DNA from 2 places in the Desulfovibrio sp. JC022 genome. Region 2 is predicted to be linked to the other one. Evidence: predicted binding sites of a transcription regulator. Region 2 holds the regulator's gene; the other holds the start of a gene.
The links. Region 2 encodes sigma-54, which starts transcription at its own class of promoters, with help from an activator protein. Its sites were predicted from a motif close to CTGGCACGGNNNNTGCTT; they were not measured.
Positions count from the first base shown of each region.

Region 1: a site for sigma-54 is predicted at 3,842-3,859, ahead of FMS18_RS17950 (SHOCT domain-containing protein). Genes of this name have one in related genera too.

Region 1 covers NZ_VOPZ01000012.1:71,630-79,912, reverse strand. Annotated here, with positions in the region: gene fusA (elongation factor G) at 1-770, opposite strand, end outside; gene FMS18_RS17965 (ParB N-terminal domain-containing protein) at 973-1,926, shown strand; gene FMS18_RS17960 (spore photoproduct lyase family protein) at 2,041-3,141, shown strand; gene FMS18_RS17955 (hypothetical protein) at 3,397-3,636, shown strand; gene FMS18_RS17950 (SHOCT domain-containing protein) at 3,896-4,168, shown strand; gene FMS18_RS17945 (hypothetical protein) at 4,359-4,829, shown strand; gene FMS18_RS17940 (protein phosphatase 2C domain-containing protein) at 4,833-5,639, opposite strand; gene FMS18_RS17935 (glycosyltransferase family 4 protein) at 5,809-7,053, shown strand; gene FMS18_RS17930 (hypothetical protein) at 7,192-7,719, opposite strand; gene metK (methionine adenosyltransferase) at 7,855-8,283, opposite strand, start outside.
Region 2 covers NZ_VOPZ01000002.1:4,319-12,601, reverse strand. Annotated here, with positions in the region: gene kdsA (3-deoxy-8-phosphooctulonate synthase) at 1-141, shown strand, start outside; gene FMS18_RS03020 (HAD family hydrolase) at 131-652, shown strand; gene lptC (LPS export ABC transporter periplasmic protein LptC) at 653-1,243, shown strand; gene FMS18_RS03010 (LptA/OstA family protein) at 1,258-2,883, shown strand; gene lptB (LPS export ABC transporter ATP-binding protein) at 3,043-3,765, shown strand; gene rpoN (RNA polymerase factor sigma-54) at 4,085-5,500, shown strand; gene raiA (ribosome-associated translation inhibitor RaiA) at 5,552-6,088, shown strand; gene FMS18_RS02990 (PTS sugar transporter subunit IIA) at 6,092-6,541, shown strand; gene rapZ (RNase adapter RapZ) at 6,639-7,520, shown strand; gene FMS18_RS02980 (PTS sugar transporter subunit IIA) at 7,551-7,979, shown strand; gene FMS18_RS02975 (PTS sugar transporter subunit IIB) at 7,983-8,283, shown strand, end outside.

The DNA of each region.
Region 1 (8,283 bases), on a different contig from region 2:
GCGGCACCAACGCAGACCGGGAACAGGCTGCGGTTCATTACACCGGCGGTTAATCCTTTGGCGATTTCTTCAGGGGTAAGTTCACCTTCTTCAAGGTATTTTTCCATGAGATCTTCATCACTTTCAGCGATGTTTTCGATCATGGTTTCGCGCAGAATTTCAATTTCATCTGCGATATCGGCGGGAATATCGCCCTTGGAGACTTTTCCGTCCTCTTCGAACAGATAGGCCTGACCTGAGAGCATATCCACTACGCCCTTGAAATTTTCCTTGATTCCGATTGGATAATGCAGCAGTACGGGGCTGATGCCGAGAGCAGAGTTTAAGCTGTCGAAGGCAGAATCGAAGTCTGCACGGTCTCGGTCCATCTTGTTGATGTAAATAACTGTGGGGAGGTTTGCATTTTCAACTGCTGCCCATGCTTTGCGGGAAAGGGGCTTGACTCCGTCCACGGCGTCAATGGTAAAGACAACGCCGTCGGACGCGGCTAGAGAGTAGGGGCGATCTCCGCAGAAGTTTGCATCACCCGGAGTGTCGATAAGATAGTGGTCGTTTTTGTTCCACTTGTATCCGGCGAAACCGGACTGGATGGAACCGCGGCGTTTAATTTCTTCAGGCTCGGTATCGAGGGCGGTGGTGCCTTCCTCAATCTTGCCGAGTCTGTCAATGACGCCCGCATTAAAAAGAATCATCTCGGCGGTAGAGGTTTTGCCACAACCGCCGTGGCCCACAAGTGCAAAAGTCCTTTGGTTTTGTAAAGCTTCAGACATTCAACAACTCCGTTTCTCTGAATGTTCACAGCCGGGACCGTTGACCCGGCATGTACAGGTCTAAAGGTGCAACTTATAATTCTTCCTAATAATCCCTATAGGTACAGCCGCCCTAACATGTCAAGCGTAGATAAATAATAAAATTTCGTGCATAAACTATAATTGAGCACGACCTTATTCCGTTTTTCGGAGGTTAAATAAATTGAGTAATCCTAATGTTTACAGCCTTTCTCCGGCTGATATCGATTGTTCCGGTCCATGGCTTTTGCATCCTGAATCACCGGTAGAGAAGCTCATTCCCTCGCTTAAAAAGCATGGGCAGCTTGTTCCGGTGCTGGCGGTTGAAGATTCCGGCAAGAAACTGCTCGTTGCAGGCAGGGCAAGGGTTGCCGCTGCTGAAAAGCTCGGAATGGATGTTTTGGTCCGTTATATTGATGCAGCTGATGATATTTCAAAAGCGGTGTTACATCTGGAAGAAAATGGCGCGCGTGCCGCTGACGAATTTTTAAAGTTGGTGACAATGCGTTTTTTCTCTGCCCGTATGGATGCTGCCGATCTTCCCAAAACCGTGGCTCCGCTGCTCGGTCTCAAGCCCAAATCCCGGGACATGAAATTCTGGCTGGATTGGATGGAACTTGAGCCGGAGTTTGATGAATTGCTGGGGCTCGGGCATATCCCTTTGGCTGCTGTTTCCGTGCTTTCAAAGCTTGATGAAACAGACCGCGCCGCGCTGGTCCGGTTTTTTGAAAAGCTGAGCTGGTCCCGTTCTAATGCGGTGAATTTTCTGACTTGGCTGTACGAGACCTCCCGCCGTGAGAACAAATCTATTGCTGATTTGGTTTCCGTGCCCGCATTTGAGTCTGCAGGTGAAAGCGAATCACCTAAAGATGCGGTTTCTCGTTTTTGCAAGGCCGCAAAGGAATTGCGCTATCCCCGGCTGAGCGAGCTGGAGAAGACCCACAACAAGATTGTTTCCGAAGTTTGTGCCGGGACTAAATGGCGAGTTGAGCCTGTGGGCAACTTCGAGACCGGGGAGGTCCTGATCCAGACCAGATTCAAGAATCGCGAGATGATGGATAAGGCCATGGCCGATCTTGAATCCATTTCAAAATTCAGCGGCTGGGAAGAATTATTTGAATTGGGCCGTGATAAATAAGACGTTTGAATAAAATTTAACGGCGAAGCCCTAATAAAAGTTTTTGGGATTCTTAAACCCTTTTTACAAAAAGAGTTTAAGGCCCCCGGCAGGGCCGCCGGAGGCTAGTTATAAATGAGTAGTGAATTCATACTTCCCGATCATCTGAAGGGAATTGAAAAAATATATATTGATCGCAGTATGCAGAAAGTTCCGCTTACTGAGCGCGTGATTTCGCGTATGCCTGATCTCCCGGTGGAGATCGTGGACCCGGATAATTTCCCTCACGGGGAGCTTGGCGGCAAGCAGTCTTTGTATCTGAAAGAGTACAAGGGCAAGTTTCTGCGCTTCTGCCCCGGCACCCGCTATTATCACTGCTGCGGGTACCGGATCATTCACATTGGAGAGGGCTGCCCCATGGCCTGCTCTTATTGTATTTTGCAGGCTTACTTTCAGGATAATGTACTTAAAGTCTGGGCTAACCAGAATGATCTTTTTGATGAGCTGGGCAAGGCTTTTTCTGCCGACCTTTCTACCCGGTATCGTATAGGAACAGGTGAATTTACCGATTCCCTCGCCCTTGAAGCGGTAACCGGATACAGCCGCGATCTGATTGAGTTCCTCGGTGATTATCCGAATGTGTCTTTGGAGCTTAAGTCCAAGATTATCGACCTTTCATGGATGGATGTAGTCAAACGTACCGACCGTCTGCTTCCGGCATGGTCTCTCAATGCACCGTTCGTCAATGAGCATGAGGAGTTCGGGGTTTCGACTCTCAAGGAGCGGCTCGAAGCTGCCCGCACCTGTGCTGAAGCGGGCTTCCGGGTCTGTCTCCATTTTGATCCCATAATTCGTTTTGAGGGCTGGCGCGAAGGATACGCTGAAATCATTGACATGATTTTTGATTACGTGAAGCCGGAGCAGATCGCTTATTTCAGCCTCGGATCGTTCAGGCATATGCCGCATCTCAAGTCGATTATTGAACAGAACTTCCCGGAAACAACCTACATCTACGATGAGTTCATCACTGGGAACGATAATAAAATGCGCTTGTTGCGGCCTTTGCGTCTGCGCCAGTTCAAATTTATTGTGGATCGTCTGCGTAAGCACGGCATGGGCAAACAGCTTTATTTCTGTATGGAATCCACTGAGAACTGGCAGGATGTTTTTGGTTACACCCCGAAAGATCTGGGCGGGCTGGGTAAGCATCTTATGAAGCAGGCCTTCGCTGATTAGATTCGTTTCGTATAGTTCATATCTGCAATTCAAAACAAAACCCCGCAGCATTTTTGTGTTGCGGGGTTTTGTTTTGCACAAAATAGTAAGCGACAATGCACATGGTTTGTTTAGGTCGTGCAATATATTGCATATAGTAAAATTTAGTTAAAATTAACAGCGTGTTAAGTTGATTTCTAATTGCCGTGGATCAATCATTTTTTTGTTTCTGGCATGCCGCGTGTAATTCTATTTAGAAAAATTACGAGGTATGAAATGGAAATATACGATATTGCAGTTAATGTTATGGACCTATTTATTTCTGATGGGATGATGGGAACAATTGTTTGGGTTTTGGCTGTGCAGCTGACATTTGCAGTTGCTGTAATATGGTCGGCTATTAGACTTTTCAGGAAGTCCGCGGATGATTCTGAGTTTTCCACGGCATTTTATGTAAAGAAAAAACGTTACGGGATTAATGTTATGGATGATCAGCCTTACGATTACCTGAAGTAGTAGTGAGGGATATGCAATGATTATGCTGAATGAACTAATCGTTTTTCTCTTCTTTTTATTTTTTGCATACCATGCCTTGTTCACTGGGGCATAGTTTGTTGCAAAGAAAGATAGGTGTGCAATTTTTGGTCATTCTTTTGTGCATCTGATTGCACTGATTTGTGTAGTGGTTTTTGTAACTAGCTAAGTTGTTACACTAAATTTTATGGCATGGTATATGCTTTGATTGAAGCGTAATCAAAATATACGAGGTGAGGACATGGAATTTATCAGTGCATTAGGCAGTTGGTGTGGCGGTCCCGGATTCGGTCATGGTGCCGGGTATGGAATGAGTGGCTGGATGCCTTTCCATTTTGGCGGTATTTTGCAGCTTATAGTGATCGGGTTGATCATATATTTTACCGTGCGCATGTTTCGTAGGCCGGATACCGGCCCTAGTGCTCCTTCCGCTCAGGATGTCTTGAAGAAGCGTTACGCAGCAGGTGAGATAGACGAGGACACATATATCCGCATGAAGGATGAATTGAAATAAGGTGCACCACCAGACAGTTGCGAAGGTGCCAGATGCAAGGCGTAGTGAAACACTGAAACGATGCGTATTTAGACATACGCGAGTTTCAGTGTTTTTTTTGTAGGAACATAGAAGATTGTGCTATCTTCGCTGTCTGTTTGATATGCGATTAAACTTGGTGTAATAACTAGATTAAAGGGGGATTACACCAATGTCCTTACAAGATTATAAAATTCGAATTGATCGCCTTCAGGAAGGGCTGGGCAAAGCTTTTGTCGAAAATCCGTTTATCCTGAACATTCCGGGCAAATCCATCGCACTCAAGGTGGACCCCTATTATTACGTGGCCTTTGAGCCTGCATTCTCTGAGAACCTGAGCCGTTTTGCGGTCATGTTGCCCAAAAACGTGCGCGATACTTTAGTGCGTACAGGTAACCTAGTTACTGATCAGGAATCTCGCAATCCGATCATAAAAATCCGTATGAAGTGGAATGACCGCTCCTATGCCATGAATGTCTGCTTCGTGGAATCCGGCTTCATTGACCAAGCCCTGAAAATATATGGCGGGGTAAAAGAAGAGGTAGGGCTGTCCGAAATTCGCATCCTTGAATCAGAGCGCGAGAGGCTGGAAAAATTTTTTGGCGAGCGTACTCTTTTGAAGAGTGTGGCGTTTGTGGAGTAAAGGCTACATCCCAATAGCAACTGCCGCAATATCATCATGAGTCTTGAACCGGGGATAGGTGCAGCAATTGAGGTCGGTGGCTTCAATGCTGCGAATGCGGTCACGGAGTCCTTTGAGGCCGGACTTATGGAACAAGTCGACTTGTTCGTTGTAATCCCGTTCTTCGCAAGGGTTCTCATTGGGCATTAGCAGGCCGTCTGTGAATAAAAGGATGTTACGGACTCCCTCAAGATCATGTATCCCGGTATTGAGAAAATTTATTGCTTCGGGTTCTCCGTTGAATACTCCGTAATCGAGATTCATGCGGCAGCGAACTTTGGATATCTGATCATGCAGGGCAACGCCTATGGATGATTCAGCAGACGGGCCTACTTCTTTCCACATACTCAGAGTAACCCTGTCCTGATCCGGGCATTTGCAGAGAAATTCGAAATCGCCGTTATCGTAAATACATACTATCCTGCAATCTCCAATCTGCGCCCATTCCATCTTGTTCTCTTTAATACGAACCACTGCCGCGCCGGTGCTCCATAAATTTCTTTTGCTGGACATATTGACGTTACGTTCAGCCATGCCCTTGCGGATTTTCTGGTTGGCGCGCTGTGCCAGTTCCTGCATGGTTCCGCCGTTTTTTCTGAACTCTTCACCTGCAAGGTTTGAAGCTAGAAAGCCGCCGGTATAGCCGTGTTCATATGTTTCATGGGTCAGGCTGGTTGCTCCGTCAAAAACGCCGAAGATATTATCCTCCATCAGGAGATAATCTTCATTCAGGACTCCGGTTCCGTGTTCTATGAGTGATTCGACCTGCATTGTGTTCATCTTGTTTAATACGTATCAGAAAATTAAAAACCATATCAAATAGGTATATTTAATTCTTCAGTCAGGTTTCCATTGTTAATCTTGATGGGTTCTAGGCTTTCAACTCATGCGTAAACTTTGATCTGTTGACCGGATAGTAAATCCTGCCTATGTTTTAGCCATGAGAATTCTTCATCTTTTGAGCCAGATTCCCGATGCCACCGGGAGTGGTAAATATGTTCAGGAAATGATTCGGCAGAGCCTGCACTGTGGACATTCCCCGTATCTTGTCTGCGGAGTACCCGCTTCGTTTGACCTGAAAGATACGCCGCTTGCCGGGATGATTGCGCCGGAGCATTGCCTTTTTGTACGTTTTGAAGATCGGGACCTTGAATTTAAAGTGGTGGGGATGAGCGATGTCATGCCTTATCCCAGCACTGTATGCTCTCATTTGGATGCGGAAGATATTTCGGCGTATATGGAGGTGTTTGAGCGGGTGGTCGGAGAGGCTGTAGACCGTTTCTCACCGGACTTGATTCACTCCAATCATCTATGGATGGCTACTGCCGCAGCAAGAAGGGCTGCTCCCCATATTCCGCTCGTCGCTACGTGTCACGGTACATGTTTACGCCAGCATAATTTGTGTCCTGAACTGGGGCGTTCACTGTTGGATGATCTGTCGGGAATTGACAGGGTTATTGCTCTTTTCGGACAGCAGAAGCGGGAAATTTCTACATTGCTGGGCTTGCCTGAAGAGCGGGTGACAACAATCTGCGGCGGTTTTAATAGCGAATGTTTTTATGCGGACTCCTGCAAACCGGATCAGGACACAGTGCATATACTGTATGCGGGTAAACTCAATCGGGCCAAGGGTGTTCCTTGGCTGCTCCGGTGTCTGGCTGGTCTTGGTGATCAGAAGTTTCATCTGCATTTAGTTGGCGGGGGCAGTGGTCCGGAAAAGCAGGAATGTCTGGATCTGGCTTCAACATTGGGCAAGCGGGTCACAGTATATGGTATTCTTTCGCATCAGGAATTAGGGAATTTGATGCGGCGTTCGCATATTTTTGTGTTGCCTTCTTTTTTTGAGGGCGTTCCTCTTGTGTTGCTGGAAGCATTGGCTTGCGGTTGTATGATCATTGCCACTGATTTGCCCGGTGTGAAGGAGTTGTTTTACGGATGCCCTGCGGATGTTGTGCGTACTGTTGATTTACTTCCATTGCAGACCATTGATAGGCCCCGGACTGAAGATTGGCCTGAGCTTGATAAACGCTTGAGTGTGGCACTTGAGGAGGCCATTTCTGCTGTGCATGCTGGAGTATGTCAGCATGCGGAAGTGGTAGATGAACTGACAGGCACTTATACTTGGGGCAATATTTTTAAACGCATAACGGCTGTGTATGAGCAGGCTGTTGAGAGTCGAAAGTAACTTCTGTTTGACCATAAAAAATCCGCTACACTAAAAAGTGCAGCGGATTTTTTAATAGCTAAAACGGCGAAGCCAAACTAAAAAGTTTTGGGATTCTTAAACCCTTTTCCAAAAGGGTTTAAGCCGCCGGAGGCATTCTTAATTCTGACGGGTCTGGCTCTTAGGGCAGGTGTCTTCAAGATAACAGACTTCACAACCACCGGAGTAGGGGAAGGGAGTGAAGACAGCGTACTGACGGTTTACGGTACCTTCTGCGTTCCAGGTCAGATCGAGTGATTCGAAAGCCTTGAGTACTTCTTCACCCGGCTTGGGCAGCGGGGCACATTTGCCTTCTTCCAACTGCGGAATTAGAGACTGAGCAGCGGACATTACCATGGTGATGGCAAGGTTGTGATGCGCAAGACCCTCAGTGGGGGTCTCCTGCCAGATTTCTTCAACCGCATCTTCTACTTCTTTTTCAAGGAAGAGCAGCAGAAAATCGGTTCCCTTGCCGCCTTCAGGCTGTTTCAAGGTGTAGGCTTTGAGATGGGGCAGCCATTCGTTCCAGTATTTTTCGAGGCTTTCCATGAGGGAATGCTCGATACGGGTGGAACCGTTCAGTTCCGCGAAATAAAAAATATTGAAATCCGGGTTCGGTTTTGCTTCGACGATTTTAAAAGCACTCATATTCTATATCTCCTGACTTGCGTTCTGGTTGGTGAACAGTTTCTTTACCCGCTAAAACGTTTTGTCTCAAGTGTAAAAAAGTCCCCGGAAGTCGAAACTTCCGGGGACTTTCAAGTCTGTGTGATTCAGGGCTGCTTAGATTTTGCAGGCAGTTCTGAGATCGTCTACAGCGTCGGTCTTTTCCCAAGTGAAGTTGGGGTTGTTGCGACCGAAGTGTCCGTAACAAGCGGAAGGCTTGTAGATGGGACGACGGAGGTCGAGACGCTCGGAGATGTACCAGGGGCGCAGGTCGAATACTTCCTTGACCGCTGCGGTCAGGGTTTCATCGGAAACTTCGCCGGTACCGTGGGAGGTAGCCAGAACGGATACGGGCTCTGCAACACCGATTGCGTATGCAACCTGAACTTCTGCGCGCTCGGCAAGGCCGGCAGCTACGATGTTCTTGGCGATGTAACGAGCCATGTATGCGCCGGAGCGGTCAACTTTGGACGGGTCCTTACCGGAGAAAGCGCCGCCGCCGTGGTTACCCATGCCGCCGTAGGTGTCGTTGATGATCTTACGACC
Region 2 (8,283 bases):
GGGGCTTCCGGTGTGTTCATGGAAACCCATCCCGACCCGGATTGTGCACTTTGCGATGGTCCCAACAGCTGGCCCCTTGATCGAGCAGAAGACTTGGTTAAGGATCTTTTGGCCGCATGGAGTGTAGATTATGTCTGCTAGGCAGCGTGCTGAAAAAATTAAATTACTCATCCTTGATGTGGACGGCGTGCTTACTGACGGTGGTCTTTACTATGACCATGAAGGCAATGTCGTGAAGCGTTTTAATGTGCAGGACGGCCTCGGTATTAAGTTTGCCCAGAAGGCGGGCATCGAGCTGGCGGTAATCACCGGACTGAATCACGGTGCGGTTGAAAAGCGTGTTACCGAGCTGGGAATTACTGAATATTATCCCGGTCAGCGCGAGAAACTGCCTTTTTATGAAAAGCTGCTTAAGGAAAAGGGACTCAAAGACGAAGAAGTGGCCTACGTCGGCGATGACTGGATTGATGTTCCGGTTATGGTCCGCGTGGGATTGCCTATGGCGGTGAAGAATGCCCAGCCTGAAATTTTCGGAATATCCAAATGGATCTCCAGCCGCGAGGGCGGTCAGGGTGCTGTGCGTGAAGCTATTTCGTTCATCCTTGACGCTCAGGGCAAGTTGAATGAAATCTGGAAAGAGTGGGCAGGCTAGATGGGCCGTATCGGCTTGGTTTTATCTTTGATTTTATCCCTGTCTTTCGGGGTCTGCGCTGGAACTCTGCTGGGTAAGAAATACGGAACCTTTCCACATATGGCACGTGATGTTGTGGAAAATCCGCTTCTTTCCAATAAAAATCAGTCTGATATTTCCGCTGAGGAAATTGAGCTGATTCAGGGAACCGGCGGTGATATTGAGTGGATTCTGCGGGCTGGAAGTGCTGACTACGATCAGGAAAAAGGGCTGGTCATTGCTGACAAACCCCGGGTCACATATTATCTTGGCCGGGACCGCAAGGAAGTCTTTGTCAGTGCTTTGCATGGTGAGGTCAGTCAAAAAGGTGAAGGCCTCAAGCTCTGGGATAATGTTAAAGGTCATTACGGTGATATGGGCCTTGTGGCTGATCGCCTTGACTTTAAACCCAAAGACAACCTGCTTTTTCTTGAAGGTAATGTAAAAGTGCAGAGTCCTGCCGTTTACATCACTTCCAATCGGGTCAAGGTAGACCTTGTCACCCGTGAAATAATGATTGAAGACGGAATGGAAGCCCTGATTTCACCGGACATGGTGGTAATGCCTCAATAGAAGCGAGCATTCATTTGATTAATATAGCTGAAAAAAGTTCATTGTTTAGCGGCTGGTCCGCATCCGCATTGCTTTCTCCCGCCATTGTTTGTGCGGTGTTCTTCCTTGTTTTTATTTTGGCTGGAACATCTGCCCATGCCTATGAAAAGTCTGAGTTGAAGATTGCCCGGACTATTGCCAATGTACGCGCAAAACCCGATTTGAAAGGGGCCGTAGTATGGGTTCTTTCCCCGGCGGAAAGTTTTCTGGTCGGCAAAGCACAGGGTAATTGGTATCCGGTTTATCCCGCTTCTGATGAAAAGGACATGAAACCTGTGGGCTATGTTTCCCGTAAGGTTGTTGTTCCTGCTGCTCCTGACAGTCCTTTGGTGGATTGGGGTGATATCCGTTACGTGGGCAAGGATCTTAAATACCATCTGGAGCGGACAGTGAAGTCTTCAACCGGAGGGATGATCAAGTCCGGTGATAAAGTTAAGGTCGGCTTCCTCAAAGGCGGCTGGTATGCAATTTTTAAGGCTGACGCAAAAGTTGTTTCTGAAGCTGATGCTCTTGGGTTTGTAAAGCAGAGCGACATTGATATTGTTAATGATGATGCTCGCATCCGTTATGCCGTGCGCAGAATTAATGTGATTGAAAAACCTGTGGCCACTTCAAAGGCTGTGGGGCTGCTCAGTCCCGGTCATCGTGCGCAGGTTGGGATTGATAAGGGCGGCATGTATGCCCTCTATCGCATTGATACCATGGTCAAAAAGGATACTCCCGTCTGGGGGTATGCATGGGGGCCTTTCCTTGCTCCTTATCCCAAAAATCTGGAAAAAGCCCAGATGGCCGGAATTGATGCCCGTAAGGCTGAAATCAAGGCAGAGAAGGCCAAAAAGGCAAAGCAGGAAATTGAAAGGGGCGGTGAGTTGGCTGCCATGGAAGAAGCCATGGACGAAATGTTACTGGCTCCGGTTCAGACTAAAATAATGTATGCCACTGCGGTTCTCAATGTTCGTTCTGAACCAAATGCCAAGTCTCTTATCGTGGACAAACTTGAACTTGGTGAATCCGTCAGTGTCGGGCAGGAAGAAGGTAAATGGTATCCTGTTTTCAAGCCCGGAAAAGATAAAGAGTTGAAGCGTGTCGGTTATGTTTTCGGTACTTACCTCAAAGCTGAAGCTCCGGTTGTGAAAAAAGAAAAGCCGCAGAAGAAGCGCGTGCCCGGCGGGCCGGATGAAGTGCCTATCAAGATTACATCCACCAAGATGACTTTTAGCGAAAACCGTAACCGGATTACTTTTTCCGGTAATGTTAAGGTCGTGCGCTTGGACGTGACCCTTACCTCGGAAACTCTTACCGCTCACTTGAGACCGGAAGGTGATTCTCTTACTGACACGCAGGATAAGATCAAGAAGATCGTTGCCGGTGGTAATGTTAAAGTGGTTATGAACAACCGCAAAGGTCATTGCGACAAACTGACTTATGTTGTGGGCGATTCCATTATTTATATGAATGGGAATGCCGAGTTGCAGGACGGTCCCAACAATATTCAGGGTGAAGAGATTAAGTTTTATCTGAAAGATAATCGTGCTGAAGTTGTCGGCGGTAACAAACCCATTGAGGCTATTTTTTATACTCCGAAAAATGTTTCGCCTTAGTCTGTATGATTTAATGATGATTAAGCGTTTATAGCGGCGAAGCCCTATTAAAAAAGTTTGGGATTCTTAAACCCTTTTCAAAGGGTTTGAGGCCCCCGGCAGGGCTGCCGGAGGCAAAATCATTTCATCAAAAGCGCGTAGCGCATCAAAAAGGAAGTTATGTCTTCGATTATCGCCAAGAAACTGGTCAAGTGCTACGGACCTAAGGAGGTCGTCCGCGGAATTGGGCTGACCGTGCGCGAGGGCGAGGTTGTGGGGCTGCTTGGTCCTAACGGAGCGGGGAAAACCACAACATTCTATATGCTTGTGGGGGTGGTCAAACCTACTTCCGGGGATGTCTATCTTAATAAAAAGCAGATAACCAGATTGCCCCTGCATGAGCGGGCACGTCAGGGGATCAGTTATCTTCCGCAGGAAAGCTCCATTTTCAAGAAACTTTCCGTGCGTAAGAATCTTGAAATCATAATCGAACATACCGGTCTTTCCGGTAAAGATGTGCCGAAAAGGGCGGATGAACTGCTTGACCAACTGGGTATTCTGCGTTTGGCAGACCAGAAGGCCATGTATCTTTCCGGTGGTGAGCGCCGCCGTCTTGAGATTGCACGGGCCATGATTAACAATCCGAAGTTCATTCTGCTTGACGAACCCTTTGCGGGGATTGATCCCATCGCAGTAATTGATATTCAGGACATCATTTCTTCACTGAAAGATATGGGGCTGGGAATTCTGATCTCTGACCACAACGTGCGTGAAACACTCTCCATCTGTGACCGGGCCTATCTTGTTTACGAGGGTAGGGTTATCCTTAACGGTTCACCGGAAAATATTGTGAAGAACACCAAGGCACGCAGGCTTTATCTGGGTGATAGTTTTAGTTTGTAGTCGTTTTTTACGCTAATTTTGTTTTTCAGGCCGGGCTTCATTTTTTGAAGTCCGGCTCTTTTTTGGGCTAAAGTTTGATTAATTTTGGCATTGTTGATTTACAGTCTGCCCGAACATTGGTACACTTTTTTCATATACAAATTCTGTATGTAAAAAATCCTTAAATATCAGATAATTCAGAGGTCTTTGTTGCATCTTGTAATGGGATGTGGCATAGTCAAATCAAGGCTGAGGTTTAATAAAATTTTTTTTTATTGCTTTGGTGTGCAACTAACTGAAATAAATTGAGTTTGAGACTAATATAAGGTGGCCTGAATATATGGGATTGGAACTTAGACAACAATTAAAGCTTACTCAACAGCTGGTTATGACTCCTCAGTTGCAGCAGGCGATCAAGTTGTTGCAGCTCTCCCGTCTGGAACTGGTGGATAGTGTCCATCAGGAGCTTATGGAGAATCCTATTCTTGAAGAAGCTGAAGCGCAGGAGAGAACTGACGCTGCTGATGCTGATGCAGGCACCGCTACGGCCGAAGAGGCACAAATTTCCAAGGAAGCCGAGTGGGAAAACTATCTCGGTGAATTCTCCAGCACATCAAAGCAGTCTGCTTCCCGCGAGTCTGAATCTTATGAAGAAGGAACTTCATTTGAAACGCGTCTGACCAAGACGGCTTCTCTTGAAGGGCATCTGCATTGGCAGATGAGCCTCTCTGATTTTACCGACGAAGAAAAGACCATCGGCGAATGCCTTATGGGTAATTTAAGTTCGGGAGGTTTTTTACGGATAGACTTGGAAGAAGTATGTGAAACATGCTATGCTGAAATCGAAGACGTGGAAAAGGTGCTTCACCGCATCCAGCGTTTCGATCCGGTAGGCGTGGCGGCAAGGACTCCGCAGGAATGTCTGCTTATCCAGCTGGAAGCATTGAAGCTTGATGATGATCCGATTCTGGTCTCGTTGGTCCGGGACCATCTGGATGATCTTGAGAAGAAACGCTACAAGCCGCTGGCTCGGAAGTTCAAGCTCAGCATGGAGGATTTAAAGAGTTACCTTGATCTGATGCAGACACTTGATCCATTGCCCGGAGCAAGTTTTTCAGGTGGAGACTCTTTCTATGTCAGCCCGGATGCTTATGTTTATGAATATGATGGTGATTTTGTCATAGTTCTGAACGAAGACGGTCTTCCTAAATTGCAGATGAATGCTTTTTATGTGGAGACGTTGGCATCAACCAAGGGAGATGATAAGGAATATTTTCAGGACAAGATGCGTTCCGCACAATGGCTGATGAAGAGCCTGTACCAGCGGCAGCGCACCTTATATAAAGTTCTTGAATCCATAGTGAGGTTTCAGCGCGAATTTTTCGCCCACGGTGTCACCAAGTTAAAACCGCTTATCCTTAAGGAGGTTGCGGAAGACATCGAGATGCATGAATCCACTGTGAGTCGAATCACTACTAATAAGTATGTTTCTACTCCGCATGGAATCTATGAACTTAAGTTCTTTTTTAATAGTGCTCTCGGTCTGGATGACGGATCTCAGGTCGGTTCCGAGTCCGTCAAGGCGACGATCAAAAAGTTGATCGGCGAAGAGGACGGAAAGAAGCCCCTCAGCGACGAGAAGATTGCTGAGATTCTCAAAGAGAAGCTGGAAGTCAATATAGCCAGAAGGACCGTAGCCAAGTACAGGACTGCAATGGGGATACTCTCCTCATCCAAGAGGAAAAAGGTATTCTAATGTAGTCCGGAGAAATCAACGCATATTCACCCCTTACTAAGGAGGCTCTTTATGAACGTAGCATTTACTTTTAAGAATTTCGACGCATCCGAACATCTTAAGGAATATGCAAACAGCCGTTTCTCCAAGTTGGTAAAGTACGTCAGCAACCCTGACAATACTGATATGCAGGTGAATCTGTCAGTTGATAAGTTCAGGCATGTTGCGGAAGTAGTTTTTACCTCCGACCATTTACATGTCTCAGCTTACGAAGTGTCCGAGGACATGTATTCCACCGTGGATATGGTTCTGGACAAGCTAGAAGCCCAGCTTCGCCGCGCAAATGAAAAGATGAGAAGTCACAGGCGTAAGGACGCAGCTCCTGCCCGTATGGATATTCTCAGCTATGGAGAGGAAGAGTACAGGGAACCTGTAATTGTCGAGTCCGACTCTTTTGTTCCCAAGCCTATGAGTATTGATGAAGCCGCAGAGCAGCTTCAGACTCTCGACCATGAATTCCTCGTATTCCGCAATGCGGATAACGAAGCTATAAATGTAATCTACCGCCGCAATAATGGCGATTTCGGTTTAATTGACCCGGGATACTAACTGATGAATATAACTGATAATTTGGCGAAGGACCTTGTTGTTCATGAACTACAGGCCTCTGATAAGAGTGAAGTTCTGAAAGAAATGGTTTCCACCCTCAAGGACGCAGGTCTGGAAGTGGATGTGGAAAATGCCCTTAAGGTCCTTAATGATCGTGAAAAACTTGGAACAACCGGAATCGGGGATGGCATAGCCATCCCCCACGGTAAACTGGAATGTCTTGAAGAGATTGTCGTAGTTGTCGGCCGCTCCAGCGAGGGAGTCGACTTTGAATCTCTGGACATGCAGCCATGTAAGATATTCTTTATGGTACTGGCCCCCGAGCAGGGGGCCGGTGCTCATTTGAAGGTGCTGGCGCAGATTTCCCGGCAGCTTAAAGATGAAGCTTTCCGGCAGGCGTTTATTGATACCGGGGATAAGCAGGATTTGCTTAAACTTCTCGGTCTCGGCTAGATCCGGAATCTTACGGAATCAATGAAAATCAGATTAGCAATGAACTCAGGTCATTGCTAATTTTGTTTGTGGGCTATTGTACAAGGAGGATACTGGGGTGGTTGATGTGGATTCCTTTCCTGTGATTGTTGTTACCGGGCTTTCCGGTGCCGGTAAATCTACTGTTCTGAAAGTCTTCGAGGATCTGCGTTTTTTCTGTGTTGACGGACTGCCCGCAGGGATGCTTCCGCGTCTGGTTGAACTTTTCAATACTCGTGACAATGCCTACCGTGGGCTGGTGCTGGGTATGGATCTGCGACAGCTTGAATTCAGTGTCGACTGGGAAGCCACCCGTGAAGAACTAACTTCCAAAGGGTATCGTCCAAGTATTCTTTATCTTGAAGCACGTCTGCCGGAATTGGTGCGTAGATACGCCACCACCCGCCGTTTACACCCCCTTGAATCGAGAGATATCGGTCTTGAGCAGGCTCTTGAAAAAGAGAAGGAAGCTCTTGGAGAAGTCCGCAATCAGGCTGATCTGGTCATTGATACCACTACTTATTCCATTCATGATCTGCGGCGCAGGATTCAGGAAAAATGGGCCGAGCTCAGCGAGAAGACCCGTGGATTGCGTGTTCATGTTATGTCTTTTGGTTTTAAGCATGATGTGCCAACTGCTGCGGATATGGTTATGGATCTTCGTTTTCTGCCTAATCCATACTTTGAAGAAGAGCTTCGCCCGTTTTCCGGTCAGGATAAGGTTATTTCTGATTATGTTTTAGGTACGGAACCCGGTTCAATTTTTATTGAGAAATATCTCGATTTCATTCAGTATGTGCTTCCTCTTTACGAGGAGGAAGGAAGATACAGGCTGACTATTGCTGTTGGCTGTACCGGCGGACGTCATCGTTCCGTTGCCACCGCTGAAAGGATATTTGCAACTCTCAAGGATAATGGTTATTCTGTTTCACTTGAGCATAAGCACATTCATTTAAAATAGTTTTTATAGTTGAATATATCGGGAATTTTGATGGGCACAGAATCTAGCAAAAACGGAATTGTTCTTGTTACTCATGGTAACTTCGGACAAGCGCTTATAGAAGCGGGTGAATTAATAGTCGGGCCTCAAGAGGGAATTATCTCCCTCAGTGTTGATGTTTCGCAGGGCATTGACGCGGCTGTTGATTCTCTTAAAAACAACATTGCCGAAGTGAATAACGGGAATGGTGTTCTCATTCTTACCGATATGTTCGGTGGAACCCCTACCAACCTCAGTCTCTCCCTGTTGCAGGGGGATGATATAGAGGTTGTTACCGGCGTCAGTCTGCCTATGCTTCTCAAGGCATTTCAGATGCGCAATGAATCTTTGCAGAAAATGGCCGAAGAAGTCAGCAAGGCTGCAGCTAAAGGCATTGTCATTGCAGGCGAGATGCTGCGAAAACGAACTTCAAAAGGGTAGGCCATGATGTGGGTGAGAATTGATAACCGTCTTGTCCATGGGCAGATCATTGAAACATGGCTTCCGTATACTCACGCAAAGCATATTATCGTGGTGAACGATGCCGTTGCCGGGGATGATTTGCAACAGCAGATTATGTCGCTGGCTATACCACAATCAGTTAAGTGTTCTTTCTGTTCTGTTGATGATTTGAGCCATAGAATTCCTGCCATCGCTGATGTAAATGTAAGTACTATCATTCTTTTTTCTTCTTGCGCTGATGTACGCCGGGCCCTTGATTCAGGATTCCAATTCAGTACTGTCA